One region of the Arthrobacter sp. GW460-12-1-14-TSB2 genome, then DNA from elsewhere that is predicted to be linked to it. Evidence: riboswitches for the same ligand, from Rfam matches in the RefSeq annotation. Region 1 holds a riboswitch; the other holds the start of a gene.

Region 1 (15,013 bases):
CTACACGGCGGTGGTGGGCGAAGACAGCGGCAACGAACGCATCGTGGTCGCCGCGCGGGCGCGCGAGCTGCGCCGTTCGCCGGTAGTGGCCGGGGACTTCGTGTCCCTGGTGGGTGATGTTTCCGGAGAGCCCGACACCCTTGCCCGGCTCGTGAAGATCCAGGACCGGCGCACCCTTTTGCGGCGCAGCGCCGACGACACGGATCCGATTGAGCGGGCGGTCGTGGCGAATGCGGACCAGCTCGTGGTGGTGGTCGCGGCCGCCAATCCGGAACCGCGCACAGGATTTATCGACCGCGCCCTGGTGGCGGCCTACGACGCCGGCATCGAGCCGCTGCTGCTGGTCACCAAAGCAGACGTCAAGGATCCCACCGAGCTCCTGTCCAACTACCGGCACCTTGATTTCCCGGTCATCATCAGCCGGACCGCCGACGCCGCCGCCTCCGGCATCGATGCCCGCTCGGACGACGGGCTGTCCGCGCGCCTCGACAGCGACGCCGTCTCGCAGCTCCGTGCACACCTCGACGGCAAGGTCACCGTCATGCTTGGGCATTCGGGCGTGGGGAAGTCCACCATGGTCAATGCCCTGACCGGCGCTGAGCGGGCCACCGGAGGAGTCAACGCCGTCACCGGACGGGGACGGCACACGTCGTCGTCGGCACTGGCCCTGCGGATCAGTGACGCGCCCGCCGGAAGCTGGATTATTGACACCCCGGGTATCCGGTCGTTCGGCCTTGCCCACGTCGATCCGGACCGGATCCTGCGTTCGTTCCCCGATCTCGAACCCGGCACGGATGCCTGCGAACGCGGCTGCAAGCATGATGCATCCGCCGTCAACTGCGGCGTGGACGCCTGGGTGGCCGAAGGACACGCAGGGCCGTCCGGCGCGGCGCGTCTCGCGTCCCTGCGGCGGTTGCTCGGCACCGATCCCCGGATGGAAGCGCAGGAAGCGAAGGAACTCGGCATCGTTTCGTAGCAGGCAGAGGGGCCAAGGACCTGACATCCCGCCCGGCCGGCCACAGAGACGGTAGTTTGGAACCATGACCCAACCCGCTTCGAGCTACAACGACGACCTGCGCCTCGCCCATGTACTGGCTGACTCTGTCGACTCCCAGACCATGAGCCGCTTCAAGGCGCTGGACCTTCAGATTGAAACCAAACCGGACCTGACCCCGGTCACGGATGCTGACAAAGCAGCTGAAGAGTCCATCCGCGGCCAGCTGTCCCGTTCCCGCCCGCGGGATGCCGTCCTCGGCGAAGAATTCGGCAGCTCCGGGCACGGTTCCCGCCGCTGGATCATCGATCCGATCGACGGCACCAAGAACTTCGTGCGCGGCGTGCCGGTGTGGGCCACCCTGATCGCCCTCGTGGATGAGGGCGAGCCGGTGGTCGGCCTGGTCAGCGCACCGGCGCTGGGAAAGCGCTGGTGGGCCGCTAAAGGGGCTGGCGCCTACATGGGACGGTCGCTTGCGGCAGCCACCCGGCTGAAGGTTTCGAACGTGTCCAAGCTCTCGGACGCCTCCCTCTCCTACTCGAGCCTTAGCGGCTGGAAGGAACGCGGCAACCTGGATGAATTCCTGGGCCTCACGGAGGACGTCTGGCGGACCCGGGCCTACGGCGACTTCTGGTCTTATTGCATGGTGGCCGAAGGGTCCGTGGACATCGCCTGCGAGCCAGAACTGAACCTCTACGACATGGCCGCCCTGGTGCCCATTGTCACCGAAGCCGGCGGCCGCTTCACTTCGCTGGAGGGAGTGGACGGCCCCTTCGGCGGGAATGCCCTCGCCACCAACTCGATCCTCCATTCGGAGGTCCTCAAGCGCCTGAACCCGGACCTCGACGACCTCCTCTGACGCGCAGCGCACCCCCCCGGTCGCTAGGCGCGAGGGCGGCAGATCAACGCAGCGCCGAATGAACGCAGTGCCGAATAAACGACGGCGGACGCCCCTCCCAAGGGTGCGTCCGCCGTCGTTTGTTCGGCCGCAACGCCATTCTTCTGCCTCGCGTAACAAAGTGCTTAATAATTGCCGCAACTTTCCCGCGGCGCTGTCAATGTCCTAATCTCGAAACAGGTCACGAGTGCCAGCGCTAAACCCCGGTTTGCTGGCCGGCAACCCTCCATTCGCGGTGGGGTGCCCCGGGTGACGACCAGGCCGGTCCGGAACGGACCCGGCAAGCGCGGATCCCCGGAGTGAGGGGTCCCTTTACAGTGAGGTCCCCATGACTACTGCCACGTTCCCCGCAAACTCCGGAACCGCCCCCGCCCCAGCCCGTCTGGATGAACGGTTCAGCGTCGCCCGGCGCCCCCTCTCGGCCGTCACCGGCGCGGAGATCCAGGCTCCGCTGATCCAGGGCGGCCACGTCCGCTACGCGAACCTGGACTACGGCGCGTCGGCACCGGCACTGTCCGTCGTCTCGGCCTACCTCAACGAAATCCTGCCGTACTACGCCAGCGTGCACCGAGGCGCGGGCTACGCTTCGCAGATCAGCACGTCCGTGTACGAAAACGCGCGGAATATCGTCCGCGGCTTCGTGGGCGGCAGGCCGGACGATTCCGTCATTTTCACCAGGAACACCACCGACTCCCTGAACCTGCTGGCGGGCTGCCTGCCGGTGGCGGACGGCCGCCACACCGGTGAAGTGCTCTACCTGGACATCGAGCACCACGCCAACCTGCTCCCCTGGCAGGGCGTGCCGCACCGCAGCGTGGTTGCCGCGTCCACCCTGAAGGCAACCCTGGAGAGCCTGCGCACTGAACTCCGGCAGGGTGACATCAGCCTGCTGGCCGTCACCGGCGCCTCCAATGTCACCGGCGAAATCCTTCCGATCCGTGAACTGGCCGCTTTGGCGCACGAACACGGCGCAAGGATTGTGGTGGACGCGGCGCAACTGGCCCCGCACCGCCGCATCGACATCGCAGCGGACGACGTCGACTACCTCGCCTTCTCGGGTCACAAGCTGTATGCACCCTTCGGCTCCGGCGTCCTCGTGGGCCGGCCGGACTGGCTCGACGCCGGGACCCCCCACCTGGCAGGCGGCGGAGCGGTCCGCGAGGCCCGGCTGGATTCCGTCAGCTGGGCCACGGGACCGGCACGGCATGAGGGCGGCTCGCCCAACGTGCTCGGCGCCGCCACCCTTGCCCGCGCCACGCAGGTCATCGGCGCTCTGGAACAGGAGCTGTGGCACGCCCACGAGACCGCCATCCGGTCCTTCCTCGTGGAGGGGCTGCAGAGGATCGACGGCGTCACGGTGCACCAGATCTTCAGCGACACCAATGACACCATCGGGGTGGTCAACTTCTCCGTCGCCGGCTACGACGCGGGCCTTGTTGCGGCCTACCTCTCCGCCGAACACGGCGTGGGCCTGCGGGACGGCCGCTTCTGCGCCCACCCGCTGCTCAAGCGGCTGGGACTGCCCTCGGGCTCGCTCCGCGCAAGCTTCGGCGTCGGATCCCGGCTGGAGGACGCCCAGCGCCTGCTCGCTGGCATTGAGGAACTCCGCCGCACGGGCCTGGGCTGGGACTACGTTGTGGACGCCGGCCGCTGGGTGCCGGCCAACGACACCCGCAGCTACCCGGAATGGGCGCCCAATACCCCCGGCACCGCCGGCGCGGCGCCCTGCACCGACGACTGAGCGTTGGGCCTGAGGCCCGAGGACTGGGGACACGGTCTGTGCGGTAAATTCGAGGGGTAAGAATTCCAGCCTGCCCGAAGGAGATTGCACGTGGCACGGGGAGGCCCCAAACTGCACCACCAGCGCCGGCACGAGCTCGGCCAAAGCTTCCAGGACGGCGGTGAACACTACGACCGGGTCCGCCCAAGCTACCCTGGCGACTCTGCGGACTGGCTGATCGAAAGCGTCGGCGGGATGGCCGGAGTGTCCGACGCCGCTGACATTGGGGCGGGGACGGGCAAGTACACCGCATTGCTGGTGCAGCGCGGGCTGGCAGTCTCCGCGGTGGATCCTTCACCGGACATGCTCGCCCAACTGCGCCTCGTCCTGCCGGGAGTTCCAGCGACGGAGGGCACAGCGGAGGCAACCGGACTCCCGGACGCGGCGTTCGACGTCGTCGTTGTTGCCCAGGCCTGGCACTGGTGCGATCCCCTCCTGGCAAGCACCGAACTGTCCCGCATCCTCCGCCCTGCCGGCGTGCTGGGACTGGTGTGGAATCAGCTGGATACGTCCGTCCCGTGGGTCCACCGCTTGTCCCGGATCATGCATGCAGGGGACGTGCACAAGCCGGACTTCCGTCCCGCAATCGGGCCGGAGTTTGCCGGGCTTGAGAGCCACCTGACACGCTGGGAAGACTCAGTGACCACCGGAGACATCGTCGAACTGGCAAAGTCCCGCAGCTATTACCTCGCGGCCGGCGAAAGTACGCGCGCAAAGGTCCGCCACAACCTGGACTGGTACCTCCACGAGCACCTGGGCCATTCCCCGGCGGACACCATCGGACTTCCCTACCTCACCCAGACCTGGCGGGCGTTCAAAGCATGAGTGCCGCAGCCAAAGCGGTAGGCTTGGACTCGTGAAGACCAGCGCGCCCTCCTCCTCCATCGAGGACTACGTCAAGGTCATCTACTCCTTTACGGAGTGGCAGGACAAGCCCATCACGTCCTCGCAGCTGGCCCAGCGGCTTGGCGTCGCAAACTCCTCGGTCTCGGAGATGGTCCGCAAACTCAAGGACCAGGGCCTGGTTGACCACAAGCCGTACAGCGCCATCACGCTCACGGCGGACGGAATCCGCCTCGCGCTCTCGATGGTCCGGCGTCACCGCCTGATTGAGACCTACCTCGTCCAGGAACTCGGCTACAGCTGGGATGAAGTCCACGACGAAGCCGAACTCCTGGAACACGCAGTGTCGGATACCTTCATCGAGCGGATGGCCCGCAAGCTCGGCGATCCCCTGCGCGACCCGCACGGTGACCCCATCCCGGCAGCGGACGGCACGGTCCATATGCCGCACGCCCATCGGATGAGCGAACTCGACGACGGCCACACAGGCCGGATCACCCGGATCAGCGACGACAACCCCGATCTCCTGCGCTATCTTTCCGCGCAGGAGATCAATCTCGATGCCGACATCGAAGTGCTTGGCCGGAAACCCTTCGGCGGCGCACTGGTGGTCCGGATCGGCGCTGCCGGAGCCGGCCGCGAATTCGACCTCGCCGATGAGGTGTCGTCAGCGCTGTGGGTATACAGCGATTCACGCCACGCCGGATGCCGGCTGGCGGACGCCTGAATGCGTGCCGCCTGAATGAAGGCCCTCAGAAGCGCCGGCTGGCGTGCCTGGACGGCAGTCGCCCTCGGGGCTCTCGTGGGGACGGAACTCCGCTACGGTCTGGGCGTCCTCCTGCCCGAACCCCCTGGCGCGATCCCGTGGACCACCTTGGCCATCAACGTTTGCGGAAGCTTTGTCCTTGCCGCGCTCACCACGGTGTGGATGGCACGCCCCAGGACAGCGTTCTGGCTGCGGGCGGGGATTGGGCCCGGGCTGCTGGGCTCGTTCACAACTTTCTCCGCCGTGGTCTTTTCCGTTAACCAGGAGGCCCGTTCCGGGCAGCACGTGACCTGGCTGATCTATCTCGGCCTCTCGCTGGTTCTGGGTCTCGGTGCGGCCGCCGCGGGCTGGAAAGCAGGCAAGGCCCTGAGCGACCGGACAGGTGGATCATGACAGCGCTGCTGGTAGGAATTTTCGGCGTTGCAGGAGGCCTGCTCAGGTTCTCCGTCGACACGTACTTCGCGCACCGCGCTGGCGACCGCCGGCACTGGCCCTGGGCTACCCTGGTGGTCAATGTCATCGGGTCGCTGATCATCGGCCTTTCCCTGGGCGTTACCGGCAGGCTGGGGCTCGGCGGGGAATGGCATGCGGCGATCGCCACCGGGCTGGCCGGCGGGCTGACAACCTTCAGTTCCTGGACCACTGCCACCATCCGGCTGGTCAGTGAGGTGCGGTACGTTGCAGCTGCCCTGAACGTCACGGTCAACCTCGTGGCCGGGCTCAGCGCCGCCGCCGCGGGAATTGCCATCTCTGGCTGAGGCTTGCCGGCCGACAGCGTGTGGAGACCCGGCCTCTGCGCCGGAGTCCCGCCGTCGTGAACGAGGAGCGGCCCCGCATCCCGTATCGTTAAACGATGGTTACGCGACGTGAAGCAGCTCAAATCCTCGACATCCCGCTGGAAATGGCACACCGTCACGGTATCCCCGCCAGGCTGTCGGACGCCGAACTGTCCGAACTCCTGGACAATCCCCCGGCCTGGCTCGTCCAGTCCAAGGCAAACCGGACCGGCAAGCGGCCGGTCTGGGTCCAGCTGACCTGCGCGGTCTGCGGTTTCTCGGAAGCCGCCCGGCCCAAGAAATGGTGGCCGCCGTTCACGTATGTCTGCTGCGTCCATCACGCGGCGTCGGACCTGCCCCCGGTCCTGCCGGGTCTGGTCCGTAGTGAATACGAGGGCATCGGGAGCCGGTTCGTCGGCATCGTCGACGTTGAAGTGCCGGGTTCCTGACCAGTTACATTCGGGACAAAACAGGCGTACCTTACAAGCACGGGGCCTATTCGAGGGCCCCGACGTTAGGGAGGGCGACATGCCTGACAAATCGCCGCACCGGCAGGTTACCAAGAAGTCGGACAAGTCCATCAAGCAAAAGAGGGCCGAAAAGAAGTCCAAGCATGAGCTGGACACCCACGTGGACCCCGTCGCGCACATCAAGAAGCGCTGACCCGGGGCCGCGGACGGCCGCTGGAGAATGCCAGATCGGTGCCGAAAACAAAAGGCCGGAAGCTTACGCTTCCGGCCTTTTGCACGGGGTGGGACCGCGTTGCCGCTGTCCCGATGGTGGAGATGGGGGGAATTGAACCCCCGTCCGATGTCGTGTTGTCAGGGCTTCTCCGGGCGCAGTTTGCGTCGGATTTTCTCGGCCCCAGCTATCCTGCAAACGAGTAGCTGATCCGGGCCCAGTCATTTAAGAGTCCCGTTCACCCCAATGACGAAGGTAAACAGCAGTGGCTATCTTAATGACGCCAGGATCCGGGACGATAGCAATCCCGGGCTGACGGACTGTCTTACTGCTTAGGCAGCGAGAGCGAAGTCAGTGCGCGTTTGTTTGGCACTTATTGTTTTGCAGACAGCGTTTACGAGATAATTCTGCATCCTCGGCCCGCTTCACCTGTCGCGACTAACATCGTCGAAACCGATCATCCCCGTATTTTGTTACCAAACCGGTCAGGTTCCTTGCGGATTCTTTGCGGAATCCACGCCGTTCCTTCCCGGACTACCAATCATAACGCACTGCCGCCCGGAATCATTCCCCGACGTTCGCAGCCGCTCCGCGGCCAGGTTTAGCTGCGGTTCTTTTCGCGCATGACGCGCAGCGCTTCGCGCTTGTCCTGCTGCTCGCGGAGCGTCTGCCGCTTGTCGTATTCCTTCTTACCGCGGGCGACGCCGATCTCCACTTTCGCTTTACCATCCAGGAAGTAGAGCTGGAGCGGCACGATGGTGAAGCCTGATTCGCGGACCTTGTGCGAGATCTTGGTTAGTTCCTCGCGGTGCAACAACAGTTTGCGCCGTCTCCGGGCGGAGTGGTTCGTCCAACTCCCCTGGTTGTATTCGGGGATATGGATTCCCTCCATCCACAGCTCGTCGTTGTAGAACGTGCAGAACCCGTCAACCATGGAGGCGTGGCCCTCGCGAAGGGACTTCACTTCTGTCCCCATCAGGGCAATGCCCGCCTCGTAGGTGTCGAGGACGTGGTAGTCATGCCGGGCCTTTCGGTTGGTGGCCACTACCTTACGGCCACTTTCTTTCGGCACGGTGGAACTCCTCAGCTCTTGGTCTGGATGGTTGCCCCGACCGTTGAGGCTCGGGGCTATTTAATTCTACGGCAGCCGCAGGGCCTGCCTGTCAGAGCAGGATCATCGGATCGACGGCCTGGCCGTTGAGCCACGTCTCGAAGTGTGAATGGCAGCCGGTTGAGTTACCCGTTGTTCCCGAATAGGCGATGAGCTGCCCCTGGCTGACCTGCTGGCCCAACGAAACGACCACGCTGCTGTTGTGGTAGTAAATAGTGGTCAGCGAGTTGCCTTGGACAACGCCATGCGAGATCTTCACGTTGTTGCCGCCGCCGTCGTTGCTCCACCCCGCGGATACGATCGTGCCGGCCGCCGGGGCGTAGACCGGGGTCCCGCAGCTGGCACCAAAGTCGATGCCGGTGTGCATGTATCCGCCGGAGCCGTAGAAGTCGACCGTGCCGGGCGGCGTCGCACGCCAGCCGAAACCTGAGGTGATGGGGACGTCGGCCGAGAATGGGTGCCGCAGGCCGAAGGCCGAAGGCGGCCCGACCTGCGGAACGTAGGGCTGGGCTGCCTGGCCGGCTGCCCTGGCCGCCGCGGCGGCGGCCTCGGCGATGCGGCGCTGTTCGGCCTCCCACGCTTCGCGCAGCTTCCGGTCACGTTCGACGATTTCCGCAGCCACGGCATCCTGGGCTGCCTGTACCTTGGAGAGTTGGCTTTGGATGCCCGGCTTTGCCGCCTGGAGTTCGTTGTTGATGCGGGTGGTGTCAGCGATCAGCTTGTCCACCTGCTCCTTCTTGGCGGCGGCTTCATCCCGGGCGGCCTTTTCCCGGGCCAGCGCGGCATCCGCCTTGGCCTTGAGGTCCTTGATCTCCGCCTCAACCGCCTGCAGCCGCGCCTCCGAATTGACGTTCGTTGCGTTCTGCTGGGAGAGCTTGTCCATGGCGGAGTTCTGGCTCCGCATGGCCTGGTCTGCCAGGTCCATGGTGTCCGTCAGGCTGCCGCCGCCCTTGGAGCCAAAGAAGAGCGTGAGGTTCGAGGGAACCCCGCCGGACTTGTAGGCCTGGGTGGCGATCTGACCGATGAGTTTCTTGGTGTCGGCGATCTTCTTCTTGTCGGTCTCGAGCTGCTGCGTGATCTTGGCCTTGTTCTGCTGCGCCAGATCCACCCGCGCAGCCAGTGCCTCGACTTCCTTGACGGCACTCGCAACCCGGCCCTGGGCTTCGAGCAATGCCTGCTGTGCGGCCGGGAGCTGGCCCTGGTAGATCACCAGGTCGCCGGCTGCCTTGGCAATCTTGGCATCCACAAACTCGAGGGACTGCTGCACCCGGGCTGCCTCGGCTTCCAGCGCCGCCTGCTTGTCTTCCAATTCGTCCGCGAAGGCCACAGGGGTGGAGGCGCCCAGGCTCGCGGCCAGGAGCAGTGCGAGGGCAGCGCTGATGATGCGGCTTCCCCGTCCCGCGGTCCGGCGCCGGCGGGCCTTGCGGTCCAGATCTGTCATGGTCATTCCTTCGTTGGTATGCACAGCCTAGACCCGCAAATATCTACGTAAGGTCAAGAGAGACGAAATTCCAGCCAAAGTTGCGCCCAGGCCGAGCAGTGCCGGAGCCAGGATCAGGGTTTGCGCCGGCGAGATGAACGCCGTGTCCGGATACTGCTTTGACATGTATTCGCCGAGGAAGAAATGGGCCACGGCCCAGAGCGTGCCCGAGGCCAGCGCCGCTCCGATCACGGCGGCGATGACGCCTTCGAGGATGAACGGCAGCTGAATCACGGTCTTGGAGGCGCCCACCAGCCGCATGATTCCGGTCTCCCGGCGCCTGCTGAAGGCGGACAGCCGGATGGTGGTGGCGATGAGCAGGATGGCGCAGACGATCATCACGCCGGCGATGATGACGGCGACCAGGGAAGCCGCGTTCATCACCGAGAAGAGCCGTTCCAGGACCTGGCGTTGGTCGATGACCGTCTCAACGCCGGGCTGCGAGGAGAAGGTCTCACTGATGATCTGGTATTTCTCCGGATCCTTCATGTTGATCCGGAAGGAGGCAGGCAGCTGGTCGGGTGTCACCGAGTCAACGATCGGTGAGTTGGAGAACTGCTCCTTGAAGTGCTTGTAGGCGTCGTCCTTGGACTCAAACTGGAAGTCGTTGATGTACTGGGCCACGGCCGGTGATTCCAGCAGGGCGCGCAGGTTTTCCTGCTGCTCCGGCGTTGCCGTCCCGGTGGCGCAGCCAGCCGCCGTCGAGCCGTCACCGCATAGGAAGATGGCCACCTGGACCTTGTCGTACCAGTAGCCCTTCATCTGGTTGATCTGGAGCTGCAGCATGCCAGCGGCACCGACGAAGGTCAGCGACACGAAGGTGACCAGGATGACCGAGACCACCATGGACAGGTTGCGCCTCAGACCGCTGCCGATCTCGCTGAGGATGAAAGCCAGCCTCACAGTTCCTCCCCCGGCTGGGAGGAAAGGGGCCCGTCACCCGGGTCCGCTGCGGACCCGTCCGGGCGTCCGCTGGCGTCTTTGAAACGGCGGGACTGCCCCACAACCGGCATCATCGACGTGTACAGTGCCCGGGCTTCGTCGCGGATGACGATACCGTTCCTTAGTTCCACCACACGTTTGCGCATCTCATTGACGATGTCGTCGTCGTGCGTTGCCATAACCACTGTGGTGCCGTTCTGGTTGATCTTGTCCAGGACGCCCATAATTCCCATCGACGTCGTGGGGTCAAGGTTTCCGGTGGGCTCATCCGCCAGGAGGATCCCCGGGCGGTTGACCACGGCACGGGCGATCGCCACACGCTGCTGTTCACCACCGGAGAGCTCGTGCGGCATCCGGTGCTCCTTGCCTTCCAGGCCCACCGTCTTGAGTACTTCGGGAACAGTGTCCCGGATGATGCTGCGGCTCTTGCCGATGACCTGCATGGCGAATGCGACGTTCGCGAAGACGTTTTTTTGCGGAAGGAGCCGGAAGTCCTGGAACACGACGCCGATCCCGCGGCGCAGCCGCGGTACACGCCAGCTTGAAATGTTCGCGACGTTCTGGCCGGCGACATACACGGCGCCGGACGTAGCCCGGTCTTCCTTGAGCACCAGTCGGAGGAAGGTTGATTTGCCGGAACCGGAGGCGCCCACAAGGAACGCAAACTCACCACGGTCAATTTCAAGGTTGACAGAGTCCAGCGCAGGCCGGGCTTTCTGGTCGTAGACCTTGGTGACATTCTCGAAACGGATCATTGCCCTAAGAACCCTGCAGGACATGGCTTATGGAGCCCCGTACTGCAGCCGGTGCACGGGCTTTCTTTTGGGGGAAGTAGAGCTCCGGCTCCTCGACTATACGCACCGGCACCTGCAGAAAAGCTGGAGCTACCTGGCGTGTCGCGGGATTTCAGCCACCGAATGGAGCACCCCCGCCGGTCCCGACCCTAGTTGGCGGCGTTGCGGTTATCTGTCCGCCAGCGGATGCCGGCGTCGATGAAGTCGTCGATTTCGCCGTCGAACACCGCGGAGGTGTTGCCCACTTCGTGCTCGGTCCGGAGGTCCTTGACCATCTGGTAGGGGTTCAGGACGTAGGAGCGCATCTGGTCGCCCCATGAGGCCTTGACGTCGCCGGCGAAGGCCTTCTTTTCCGCGTCTTCCTGCTCCTTCTTGAGCAGCAGGAGCCGGGACTGCAGCACGCGGAGGGCGGCCGCACGGTTCTGCAGCTGGGACTTCTCGTTCTGCATCGAGACCACGGTGCCGGTGGGGATGTGCGTCAGGCGCACCGCCGAGTCCGTGGTGTTGACGGACTGGCCGCCGGGCCCGGAGGAACGGAAGACATCCACGCGGATTTCGTTGTCCGGGATCTCGATGGAGTCCGTCTGCTCGATCAGCGGAATCACTTCCACCGCCGCGAACGACGTCTGGCGGCGGCCCTGGTTGTCGAAGGGGCTGATCCGGACCAGGCGGTGGGTGCCGGCCTCCACGCTGAGCGTGCCGTAAGCATAGGGTGCGTTGACCTCGAAGGTGGCCGACTTGAGCCCGGCTTCCTCGGCGTAGGAGGTGTCCATGATGGTGGTCGGGTAGCCGTGGCGTTCCGCCCAGCGCAGGTACATCCGGAGCAGCATTTCGGCGAAGTCCGCGGCATCAACTCCGCCAGCGCCGGCACGGATGGTGACCACTGCTTCGCGTTCGTCGAACTCGCCGGACAGCAGCGTCACCACTTCAAGGTCCTTCAGGGACTTCCGGATGGACTCGAGTTCGGCGGCCGCCTCGCCCATGGAATCGGCGTCGTCCTCGTCCTGGCCGAGTTCGACCAGGACCTCAAGGTCGTCAATCCGGGAAACGAGCTTGTTGAGCCGTTCGAGCTCGCTCTGCCGGTGGGAGAGCCTGGAGGTGATCTTCTGTGCAGCGGCCGGGTCGTCCCAGAGGTTGGGCTCGCCTGCGCGCTCGCTCAGTTCAGCGATGTCTTCCTTCAGCTCCTCAACATTCGAGACGTTTTCGATGGAGGTGTAGGTGGCGCGCAAAGCGCGGATTTCTGCGGAAAAATCTATTTGAGCCATGGTCGTTAAAGCCTACGCTATGGTTCCTAGCCGTCCGGCACCGGCTCTGCGGCGCTACCGGACCAGTCGGGAGCGCGCTGTGGAGGTGGCCTCAATCCTGATCCCGTCCGGAATGAGGAAGTTCACGATTGGAGGATGCACCTCAGCGCTCAGCACAACGACGGCGGTAGAACCGTCGGGGCTCCCGGTGTCCGGCGCGACGGCTAGGCCGTCGAACCTGGCAAAGGCGCCGTTCCGGCTTAGGTAGTCTGCGGCGACGCTGCGCACCCGTCCGCCGTTGAGGACCGCGGACGGGCTGCCGCCGCCCGTCTCGACCTGGCCCAGCGTGTAGCTGTCGGCCGCTGCCACCGATGCCCCGTCTGCCGCGGACAGCAGCTTCTTGTGTTCAAGGTAGAGCGAAGAGGCCGCCATGACTGCGGTGCTTACCAGGAGCGCCAGGAGCACGTAGCCGATGATCAGGACCATCATCTGCCCGCCTTCCCGGCTTGGTTCAGTGTCACGGCGTTGGGACGCTATCGGAATCGCCCCACAATCTGCGTGGCGGAGGCGTCCAACCGACTTGCATTGAGCTGCATCGAGTCGCTGAACGGTACAAAAGGCAGCGGCACAGTGAGGTGGACGGTGATGGTGACGGCCGAGCCCGGGGCGAGGCAGTCCGAGGGCTGGCAGCTCGCGTCCATGCTCGCGTTGTCCGCCGTGTGTCCGTAGTCCGCCAGGGCAAGCATGACGGCCTGCTCGGCTGCAAGACGGCCGCTTTCTGCGTCGGGCTGGGCAACATACACCTTGGCGGCCTGGTCGGCCGCGCCGACGACAGCGAAGGCGCCGCCCTGGATCTGCCCCACGGTAATGATGAAATACACGAGGGGCACCATCAGGAGAAGGGCGAGGAACGTGAATTCGACGACGGCGCTCCCGCGCTCGTCAGAGGTGGCTTCCCCGCTCCCGGGCAAGGCTTCCCCGTTCCCGGCCAAGATCAGCCTGGCCGCGGTCCTACGGCTGGATGGCAGCATGGCCTCTCACCTCCAGAGCCTCCCGGGGACCGATCAGCCCGATCACCGGCAACGGCGCCCTGACCGTGACTTCGAGGGCGCGGATTCCCTGATAGGTGACCTCCGAGGTGGTCACGTCTTTAGCGAAGTCCGCGTTGAGCGCCATTCCGATGAGCTCGCTGGTGCGGTCCCTCGCGTCGGCCGCGTTCCGGTCGGCGAGCGTGCCGTATCTGGCCCCCGAAGCCGCAGCGTCGATCAGCGTGTTGCGGACATGCAGCACCAGCGTCAGCTGGATGATTGCCAGGAAGAACATCGTGAGAAGCCCGCCGACTAGAACGAAGTCCACAACGGCGGAGCCACGTTCCCGCGGGGACGTAGCATCGCGATCAGCCGGGTTCTCCGATGTCCGGCAAGCCGGATCGTCCGCCGCCGCGACCGCCGGGGGCATCTGCTAGTTTCCGACCTTGTTCATGGCCTGGTTGAACAAGCCTTCGAGGGCAGGTCCGGCCAGGGCCAGCAGTGCAGCCACGAGCACTGCCGACATCAACGTGATCATTACCCAGCCCGGTACGTCCCCTCGTTCCGGATGGTCCGCGCTCCGGGCAGGCCCACGGCTGCTGTTCTCGACGAACGCTGCCGTTGTCCGGAGCAGCAGGACGATGGTGTGGATGAGGGCCAGGGCGCGGATTCCTAGGTGTTTCATCGAGATTCCATTCTGTGGGTTCGGGCTGGAGTTCTTGTCCGGCGATCCGGGCGATCTTGATTCAGTCATAGTCCGAGGCTGATGGCGGCGAGGCCGGGAAACACGGCAAAGATGACCGTCAACGGGAGTATGCCAAAAACCAGCGGAACCATCATGGCGATCTCCTTCTTTCCGGCCGATTCCATCAGCTCACGTTTGGCGGTGTCGCGAACATCCTGCGCCTGGGCCCTGAGGACATCAGCAAGGGGTGTCCCCCGCTCCACTGCCACGATGATCCCGTCAACGAATCGCACCAAAGGCCCCAGGTCGGTCCGTGCCGAGAACCGCTGCAACGCTTCGACCAGCGGTTTTCCGGCCCGGGTTTCCCCAAGGACCAGCTCAAATTCGCCGGCGAGTTCGCCATGCGATGTCCTGCAGACCCTGTCCAGGGCGCCCGAGGCACTTTCGCCAGCGCTAACGGCAAGTGCCACCAGCTCGGCGAGGCTCGGGAACTCGGCCATCATCCGCTTTTCCCGCCAGCTGATCTGGGCGCCAAGCCAGTAGTCCCTGAACAGGAATCCGCCAAGGGCGCTGCCGAGGATGGCCACAACAGCGAGGAACGGATTGAACTGTCCTCCGGCCACTCCGACTAGCACCAGGCCCGTGGCAACGACGAAGGCCAGGACAGCCCACAGCAGCTGCTCTGCCCTGAAGTCGACGACAGACTTGCGGATTCCTGCCTGCGCCAGCCTGCGGCTCAACGCCGAGGACCCCAGGTTGAACCGGGTGAGGAACGAGTGCGCGTCTTTCAGCATCGGGCGCAGGATGCGTTCGAGGGGACCGAAGGGCGTGAGGTTGTCCGCAGGGGCCATGAGCAGCCTGGACTCCAGGTTCTGGGGCTTGAGTTGCGGTTCAATGCGCTCCGAAAAGCTCATGGGCCGCATGAATGGCAGCCGTACAACCAGAAGCCAGAGTCCGGCTCCGAGCAGGAGACCGTAGATCACGGCAGCGG
Region 2 (5,295 bases), on a different contig from region 1:
CCGAAAGCTTGCCGACCATCGGTACGGCGCAGAAGTGGATGAAGTGCGCCACCAGCAGGAGCAGGAGGATCCTGGACGTGTCGGTCTGGACCACAACCTTCAGGTAGGTGATGGAGAACGTGACCACGAGGTAGTAAAGGATATTTTCAGCGAACCGCAGGCCCATGGCGGTGAAGACACCGCGCGGGTACCGGCGGAAGACTTCGGCCACGCCGTAGCCCTTGTTCTCAACAACAACTTCCTTGCGTGCCTCGAGGAAGATAGGGGCATCCTGGACCTTCGTCCGGATGTAGTAGCCCACGATCACGATCACCGCGGACAGCCAGAAGGCGACGCGCCAGCCCCAGCCGAGGAAGTCGGCAGAGGACAGCGTGGAGGACAGGGTGAAGAGCACGCCGGTGGCCAGGAGGTTGCCCATGGGCACGGCAGACTGCGGCCAGCTGGACCAGAATCCGCGAGACTTGCTGGGGCTGTGCTCAGCCACGAGCAGCACGGCGCCGCCCCATTCCCCGCCGACGGCGAAGCCCTGCACGAACCGCAGGAACACCAGCAGGGCGGGTGCCCAGTAGCCGATCTGCGCGAAGGTGGGGAGGCAGCCCATCGCGAACGTGGAGACGCCCACCAGGATGATGCTCAGCTGGAGCAGCTGCTTGCGGCCGAACTTGTCACCGAAGTGGCCAAAAACGATGCCGCCGATGGGACGGGCGACGAAGCCCACCGCGTAAGTCACGAAGGCGGCAATAATCCCGTCCAGCTCCGTGCCGGAATTGGGGAAGAACATCTTGCCGAAAACCAGTGTTGCCGCCGAGGCGTAGAGGAAGAACTCGTACCACTCAACAACAGTGCCGGCCATCGAGGCCGTCACCACCTTCTTCAGGCCGGAGGCCTTGACGTCAGTCTCATCTGCGCGCCTTGCGGCGGAGTCTTGCGTGCTCATTTGTGAACTCCTTCGGCGTCTCCGTCGACGCCATGTGGACCATTCCGTAGCGGCCGCGTGTGATGTGCACCACCAACGCGCCGGTCCCCTAGAGTATGGACTCACATTGCCGCAGGCTCAACGCCATTTTCTGCAGAACTGCTCTGCAAAAATGCACATTGAGCCGACGGGGCTATGCGAAGAAGTTCTGCCGCAACTGCGTGCTGAGCTGGCCGATCTCGGTCAGGAAGCCGTCATGGCCGATGGGCGCTTCGATGACGTGCACTGGCACATCCCCCGGCAGCGCAGCCGCGAGTTCATAAGACTGTGCCGGAAAATACAGCCGGTCCGTATTCACGGCGGCAATAAAGAACTCGGCCGTGGCCTGGGCCAACGCGTCCTTGAGCGGACCGCGCCCGCGGCCCACGTCGTGGCTCATGAGCGCTTCGGTGATGGCGATGTAGCTGTTGGCATCGAAGCGCCGGACCAGCTTGGTGCCCTGGTGGTCGAGGTAGCTCTCCACCTGGTAGCGGCCGCGGTCCCCCAGCGACACCGCTTCGAGCGGGCTCTCGCTGCTCTGGGCGTTGCGGCCGAACCGGGTCTCCAGCTCGTACGCGGAGCGGTAGGTGATGTGTGCGATCCTGCGTGCCAGGGCAAGGCCGGCTTCCGGCTCCGGGCCGCCGTAGTAATCGCCGTCGTTGAAGTTGACGTCCTGGCGGATGGCGAGGGTTTGGGCCTGGGCAAAAGCGATCTGCTCGGCGGTGCTGCTGGCTCCAATGGATATCACGGCACAGCGCCGGACGCGGTCCGGGTAGCTCACGGCCCATTCCAGTGCCCGGGCTCCGCCCAGGGAGCCGCCCAACACCGCGTACCAGCTCTCGATCCCCAGCGCATCCGCCAGCCGGGACTCGGCCGCCGTTGTGTCCCGCAGGGTCACCAGGGGGAAGCGCGAACCCCACGGCTTACCGTCCGGGGCCGGGGTGGAAGGACCGGTGGAACCGTAGCAGCCGCCGACGATGTTGATGGAGACCACGAAGTACTTGTCCGTATCAACGGGGGCTCCGGGTCCGGCCAGCTGTTCCCACCAGCCTTCCTCGTCGCTGGCACCCCTGGTGACGTGCGTGGTGCCGGTGAGGGCGTGCTGCACCAGCACGGCGTTGGAACGGTCCGCGTTCAGCGTGCCCCATGTTTCGTACGCAAGCGTTACGTCCGGCAGAAAGCCGCCGGCCTCCAGCTCCAGCCCGCCAACGCTGAGGAACTTGACCGTACCGTCAGGGACGGCGGTGTCCACCGTGCTGGTATCCGTGTTGTTGCCTGTCGTTGTATCCGTGGTGTTGCCTGTGGTTGCATCCACTGCGTGGGTATCTGTTTCGGGTACACCGCTGCGGGTGACGGCAATCGTCATCTGAGGACCTCTTCTTCGCGCTTGCCCGCCGCCAACTGGCCGGCAGGCCAGGTCTTCACCCGGGGCACCCCGCCGCGGAAGGAGGGTTGCCGGCCAGCAAGCCGGGGCTGTCGCTGGCACTCATGACCTTCAAAGAGTCTACGAAATGCGTCGCCGCAATGGCTAAGAATGTGACATCAATATGACTCCCGGCGTCGTGGACGCCGGGAGCCGTACTGGTCAGTCGCCCTTGGCGGCGCGGAAACCGGCGTCGAGGTCGGCGATGATGTCGTCGATGTGCTCCAGCCCCACCGAGAGGCGGACCAGGCCGGGGGTCACACCGGCCACGGCCTGCTGCTCTGCCGTCAACTGGCTGTGCGTGGTCGACGCCGGGTGGATGACCAGGGAGCGCACGTCACCGATGTTTGCCACGTGGGAGTGCAGCTCCAAGGCGTCCACGAACCGCTTGCCTGCCTCGGCCCCGCCGGCGATGTTGAAGGACACGATCGCGCCGGTGCCCTTGGGTCCATACTTGCGGCCGCGCTCGTACCAGGGGCTGGACGGCAGGCCCGCATAGGCGACGGATTCGACGTCGTCCCTGGACTCCAGCCACTCGGCGACGGTCACCGCGTTGGCAACGTGCCGCTCCACACGCAGGCTCAGGGTTTCCAGCCCCTGGGCGATGAGGAAGGCGTTGAACGGGGATACCGCCGAACCGAGGTCGCGCAGCAGCTGGACGCGGGCCTTGAGGATGTAGGACAGGTTCGCCCCCAGTGCACCGTCCGCCCCGAGGTCGCGGGCGTAGACAAGGCCGTTGTAGGTGGGGTCCGGCGTGTTGAAGCCCGGGAACTTCTCCGGGTCCTTTCCGAAGTCGAAGTTGCCGGAGTCCACGATCACGCCGGCGATGGCGCTGCCGTGCCCGCCGAGGTACTTCGTGGCCGAGTGCACCACAATGTCGGCACCCCATTCCAGCGGCCGGATGAGGTACGGAGTGGACAACGTGTTGTCCACGATCAGCGGGACGCCTGCCTCGTGGGCAACGCGGGACACGCCTTCGATGTCCAGGACATCCTGGCGCGGATTGGAGACCACCTCGGCGAAGAAGAGCTTGGTGTTCGGCCGGACGGCATCCTTCCACTGCTGGAGGTTGTCCGGATCCTCGACGAACGTCACGGAGATGCCGAACTTCTTCAGGGTGTGGGCCAGGAGGTTATACGTGCCGCCGTAGAGGCTGGGGCTGGCCACCACGTGGTCGCCGGCTTCGGCCACGTTGAGGATGGCGAAGGTTTCGGCAGCCTGGCCCGAGCTGAGCAGGAGCGCTGCCAGGCCACCTTCCAGGCTGGCAACGCGCTGTTCCACCGTGTCCTGGGTGGGGTTGCCGATGCGGGTGTAGATGGGCGCCAGCTCGGCCAGCGCGAAGCGGTTGGCGGCGCTTTCGGCGCTCGGGAACACGAACGACGTCGTCTGGTAGATAGGCAGTGCCCTGGCGCCGGTGGCGCTGTCCGGCTCCTGGCCGGCGTGGATCTGGCGGGTTTCGAATGACCATGCGTTGGACATCGGAGAGCTCCTTCTGAGGAAGGGCACCTCTGCCCTGCAGGACATGCTGGACATGCCCTGACCGGACTGGTGCCGCGCTTGCCGCCCGGCGGTTGCCGGAGGGCCCGGTCTTCACCCGGGGCACCCCACCGCGGAACGAGGGTTGCCGGCCAGCTAGCCGGGGCTTGATGCTGGCGCTCATGACCTGGCCCCCAGTCTAGGAACGGCGGATTGCCTGTGAACAGCTTTGTGACGAAGGACGTCAGCGGCGTGATTTCACGGGCCTCAGGCCGGCCCGCCATGACATCCCATCTTGGTAAGGCCACCCTTAGCTGAGAGCTCCATCACAAAGTGCCAAGATGAGGGCATGCGCATGGATCACGTCTCTTACGCCTGTGAACAAGATGGCTTGGCTGCCACCACCGAACGTATTGCAACCGCCCTCGGCGTCGAAGCCGTGAAGGGCGGGGTACACCCCCGTTTTGGCACCCGCAACATGATTATCCCGCTGGCCGGGCACAAATACCTGGAGGTTGTGGAGGTCCTGGACCACCCGGCCTCCGACAAGGCTCCGTTCGGGCAGGCTGTCCGGGCACGCTCCGCAGCCGGCGGCGGCTGGATGGGCTGGTGCGTCGAAGTGGACGACCTGGCACCGTTCGAAGAACGCCTCGGCCGATCGGCTGTCAACGGCAACCGCAAGTTCCCCGACGGCCGCGAACTCGTCTGGAAGCAGATCGGCATCCTGGGCCTCATTGCAGACCCGCAGGTTCCGTACATGCTCAAGTGGGAAGGCGACCCGGAGCTTCACCCGTCCAACGCCTACCCAAGCAACGTTAAGATGTCCAGCCTCACCATCGCGGGCTCGGCCGAACGCGTCACGGAGTGGCTCGGTCAACCGGTCGAGAAGCCTTTGGAAGATGTGGCCGTCGAATGGATCGCCCCGAAGGGAACACCGGGGATCCTCTCCGTCACCTTCGAAACCGCTTCCGGGGCAGTAACCATCTGACCCGGTTCCACAACGTGGAACCGCAAGGGACCACGCGGCAGCCTGCTGCCCCTTAACGGTGCCACACCATAAACTTCGGCCGCTATCAGCGGGTGCCAACGACGCCACCCACCGATAGCGGCCGAATCCTTTTAATCGAGCCCGAGCCAACCCAGCCCGATCTAACCCAGCCCGATCGCCTTGCCGAACAGGCTGAAGCCGACGAAAGCCACGATGTCCAGCAGCGCATGGGCGATCACCAGCGGCATGACGCGGCGGGTCTTCGTGTACACCCAGGCGAAAACAACACCCATGACGGCGTTGCCGATGAACGGGCCGAAGCCCTGGTAGAGGTGGTAGCTGCCGCGGAGCATGGAGCTTGCGAAGATGGCCAGCGGCATGCTCCACCCGAACTTCCCGAGCCGGTCCAGCAGGTAGCCCACCACGATGACTTCCTCGACGATCCCGTGCCGC

The links. Region 1 has a riboswitch for S-adenosylmethionine ahead of AC07YR_RS17690 (aminotransferase class V-fold PLP-dependent enzyme). Riboswitches for the same ligand answer to the same signal wherever they lie in the genome.
Region 2: another riboswitch for S-adenosylmethionine. It lies ahead of AC07YR_RS15930 (bifunctional o-acetylhomoserine/o-acetylserine sulfhydrylase); the one in region 1 lies ahead of AC07YR_RS17690 (aminotransferase class V-fold PLP-dependent enzyme).

The regions. Positions count from the first base shown of each region.
Region 1 covers NZ_JBWKYC010000016.1:84,989-100,001, reverse strand. The annotation lists gene rsgA (ribosome small subunit-dependent GTPase A) at 1-976, shown strand, start outside; gene hisN (histidinol-phosphatase) at 1,041-1,853, shown strand; SAM riboswitch class IV at 2,072-2,185, shown strand; gene AC07YR_RS17690 (aminotransferase class V-fold PLP-dependent enzyme) at 2,221-3,633, shown strand; gene AC07YR_RS17685 (class I SAM-dependent methyltransferase) at 3,724-4,497, shown strand; gene AC07YR_RS17680 (metal-dependent transcriptional regulator) at 4,529-5,242, shown strand; gene AC07YR_RS17675 (fluoride efflux transporter FluC) at 5,258-5,674, shown strand; gene AC07YR_RS17670 (fluoride efflux transporter FluC) at 5,671-6,039, shown strand; gene AC07YR_RS17665 (hypothetical protein) at 6,135-6,506, shown strand; gene AC07YR_RS17660 (hypothetical protein) at 6,586-6,720, shown strand; RNA gene ssrA (transfer-messenger RNA) at 6,835-7,203, opposite strand; gene smpB (SsrA-binding protein SmpB) at 7,340-7,810, opposite strand; gene AC07YR_RS17645 (M23 family metallopeptidase) at 7,902-9,290, opposite strand; gene ftsX (permease-like cell division protein FtsX) at 9,318-10,232, opposite strand; gene ftsE (cell division ATP-binding protein FtsE) at 10,229-11,026, opposite strand; gene prfB (peptide chain release factor 2) at 11,215-12,330, opposite strand; gene AC07YR_RS17625 (pilus assembly protein TadG-related protein) at 12,385-12,798, opposite strand; gene AC07YR_RS17620 (hypothetical protein) at 12,843-13,340, opposite strand; gene AC07YR_RS17615 (TadE family protein) at 13,321-13,665, opposite strand; gene AC07YR_RS17610 (hypothetical protein) at 13,771-14,022, opposite strand; gene AC07YR_RS17605 (type II secretion system F family protein) at 14,088-15,013, opposite strand, start outside.
Region 2 covers NZ_JBWKYC010000013.1:127,820-133,114, forward strand. The annotation lists gene AC07YR_RS15920 (MFS transporter) at 1-937, opposite strand, end outside; gene metX (homoserine O-acetyltransferase MetX) at 1,110-2,321, opposite strand; SAM riboswitch class IV at 2,334-2,449, opposite strand; gene AC07YR_RS15930 (bifunctional o-acetylhomoserine/o-acetylserine sulfhydrylase) at 2,541-3,857, opposite strand; SAM riboswitch class IV at 3,927-4,042, opposite strand; gene AC07YR_RS15935 (VOC family protein) at 4,204-4,842, shown strand; gene AC07YR_RS15940 (CPBP family intramembrane glutamic endopeptidase) at 5,004-5,295, opposite strand, start outside.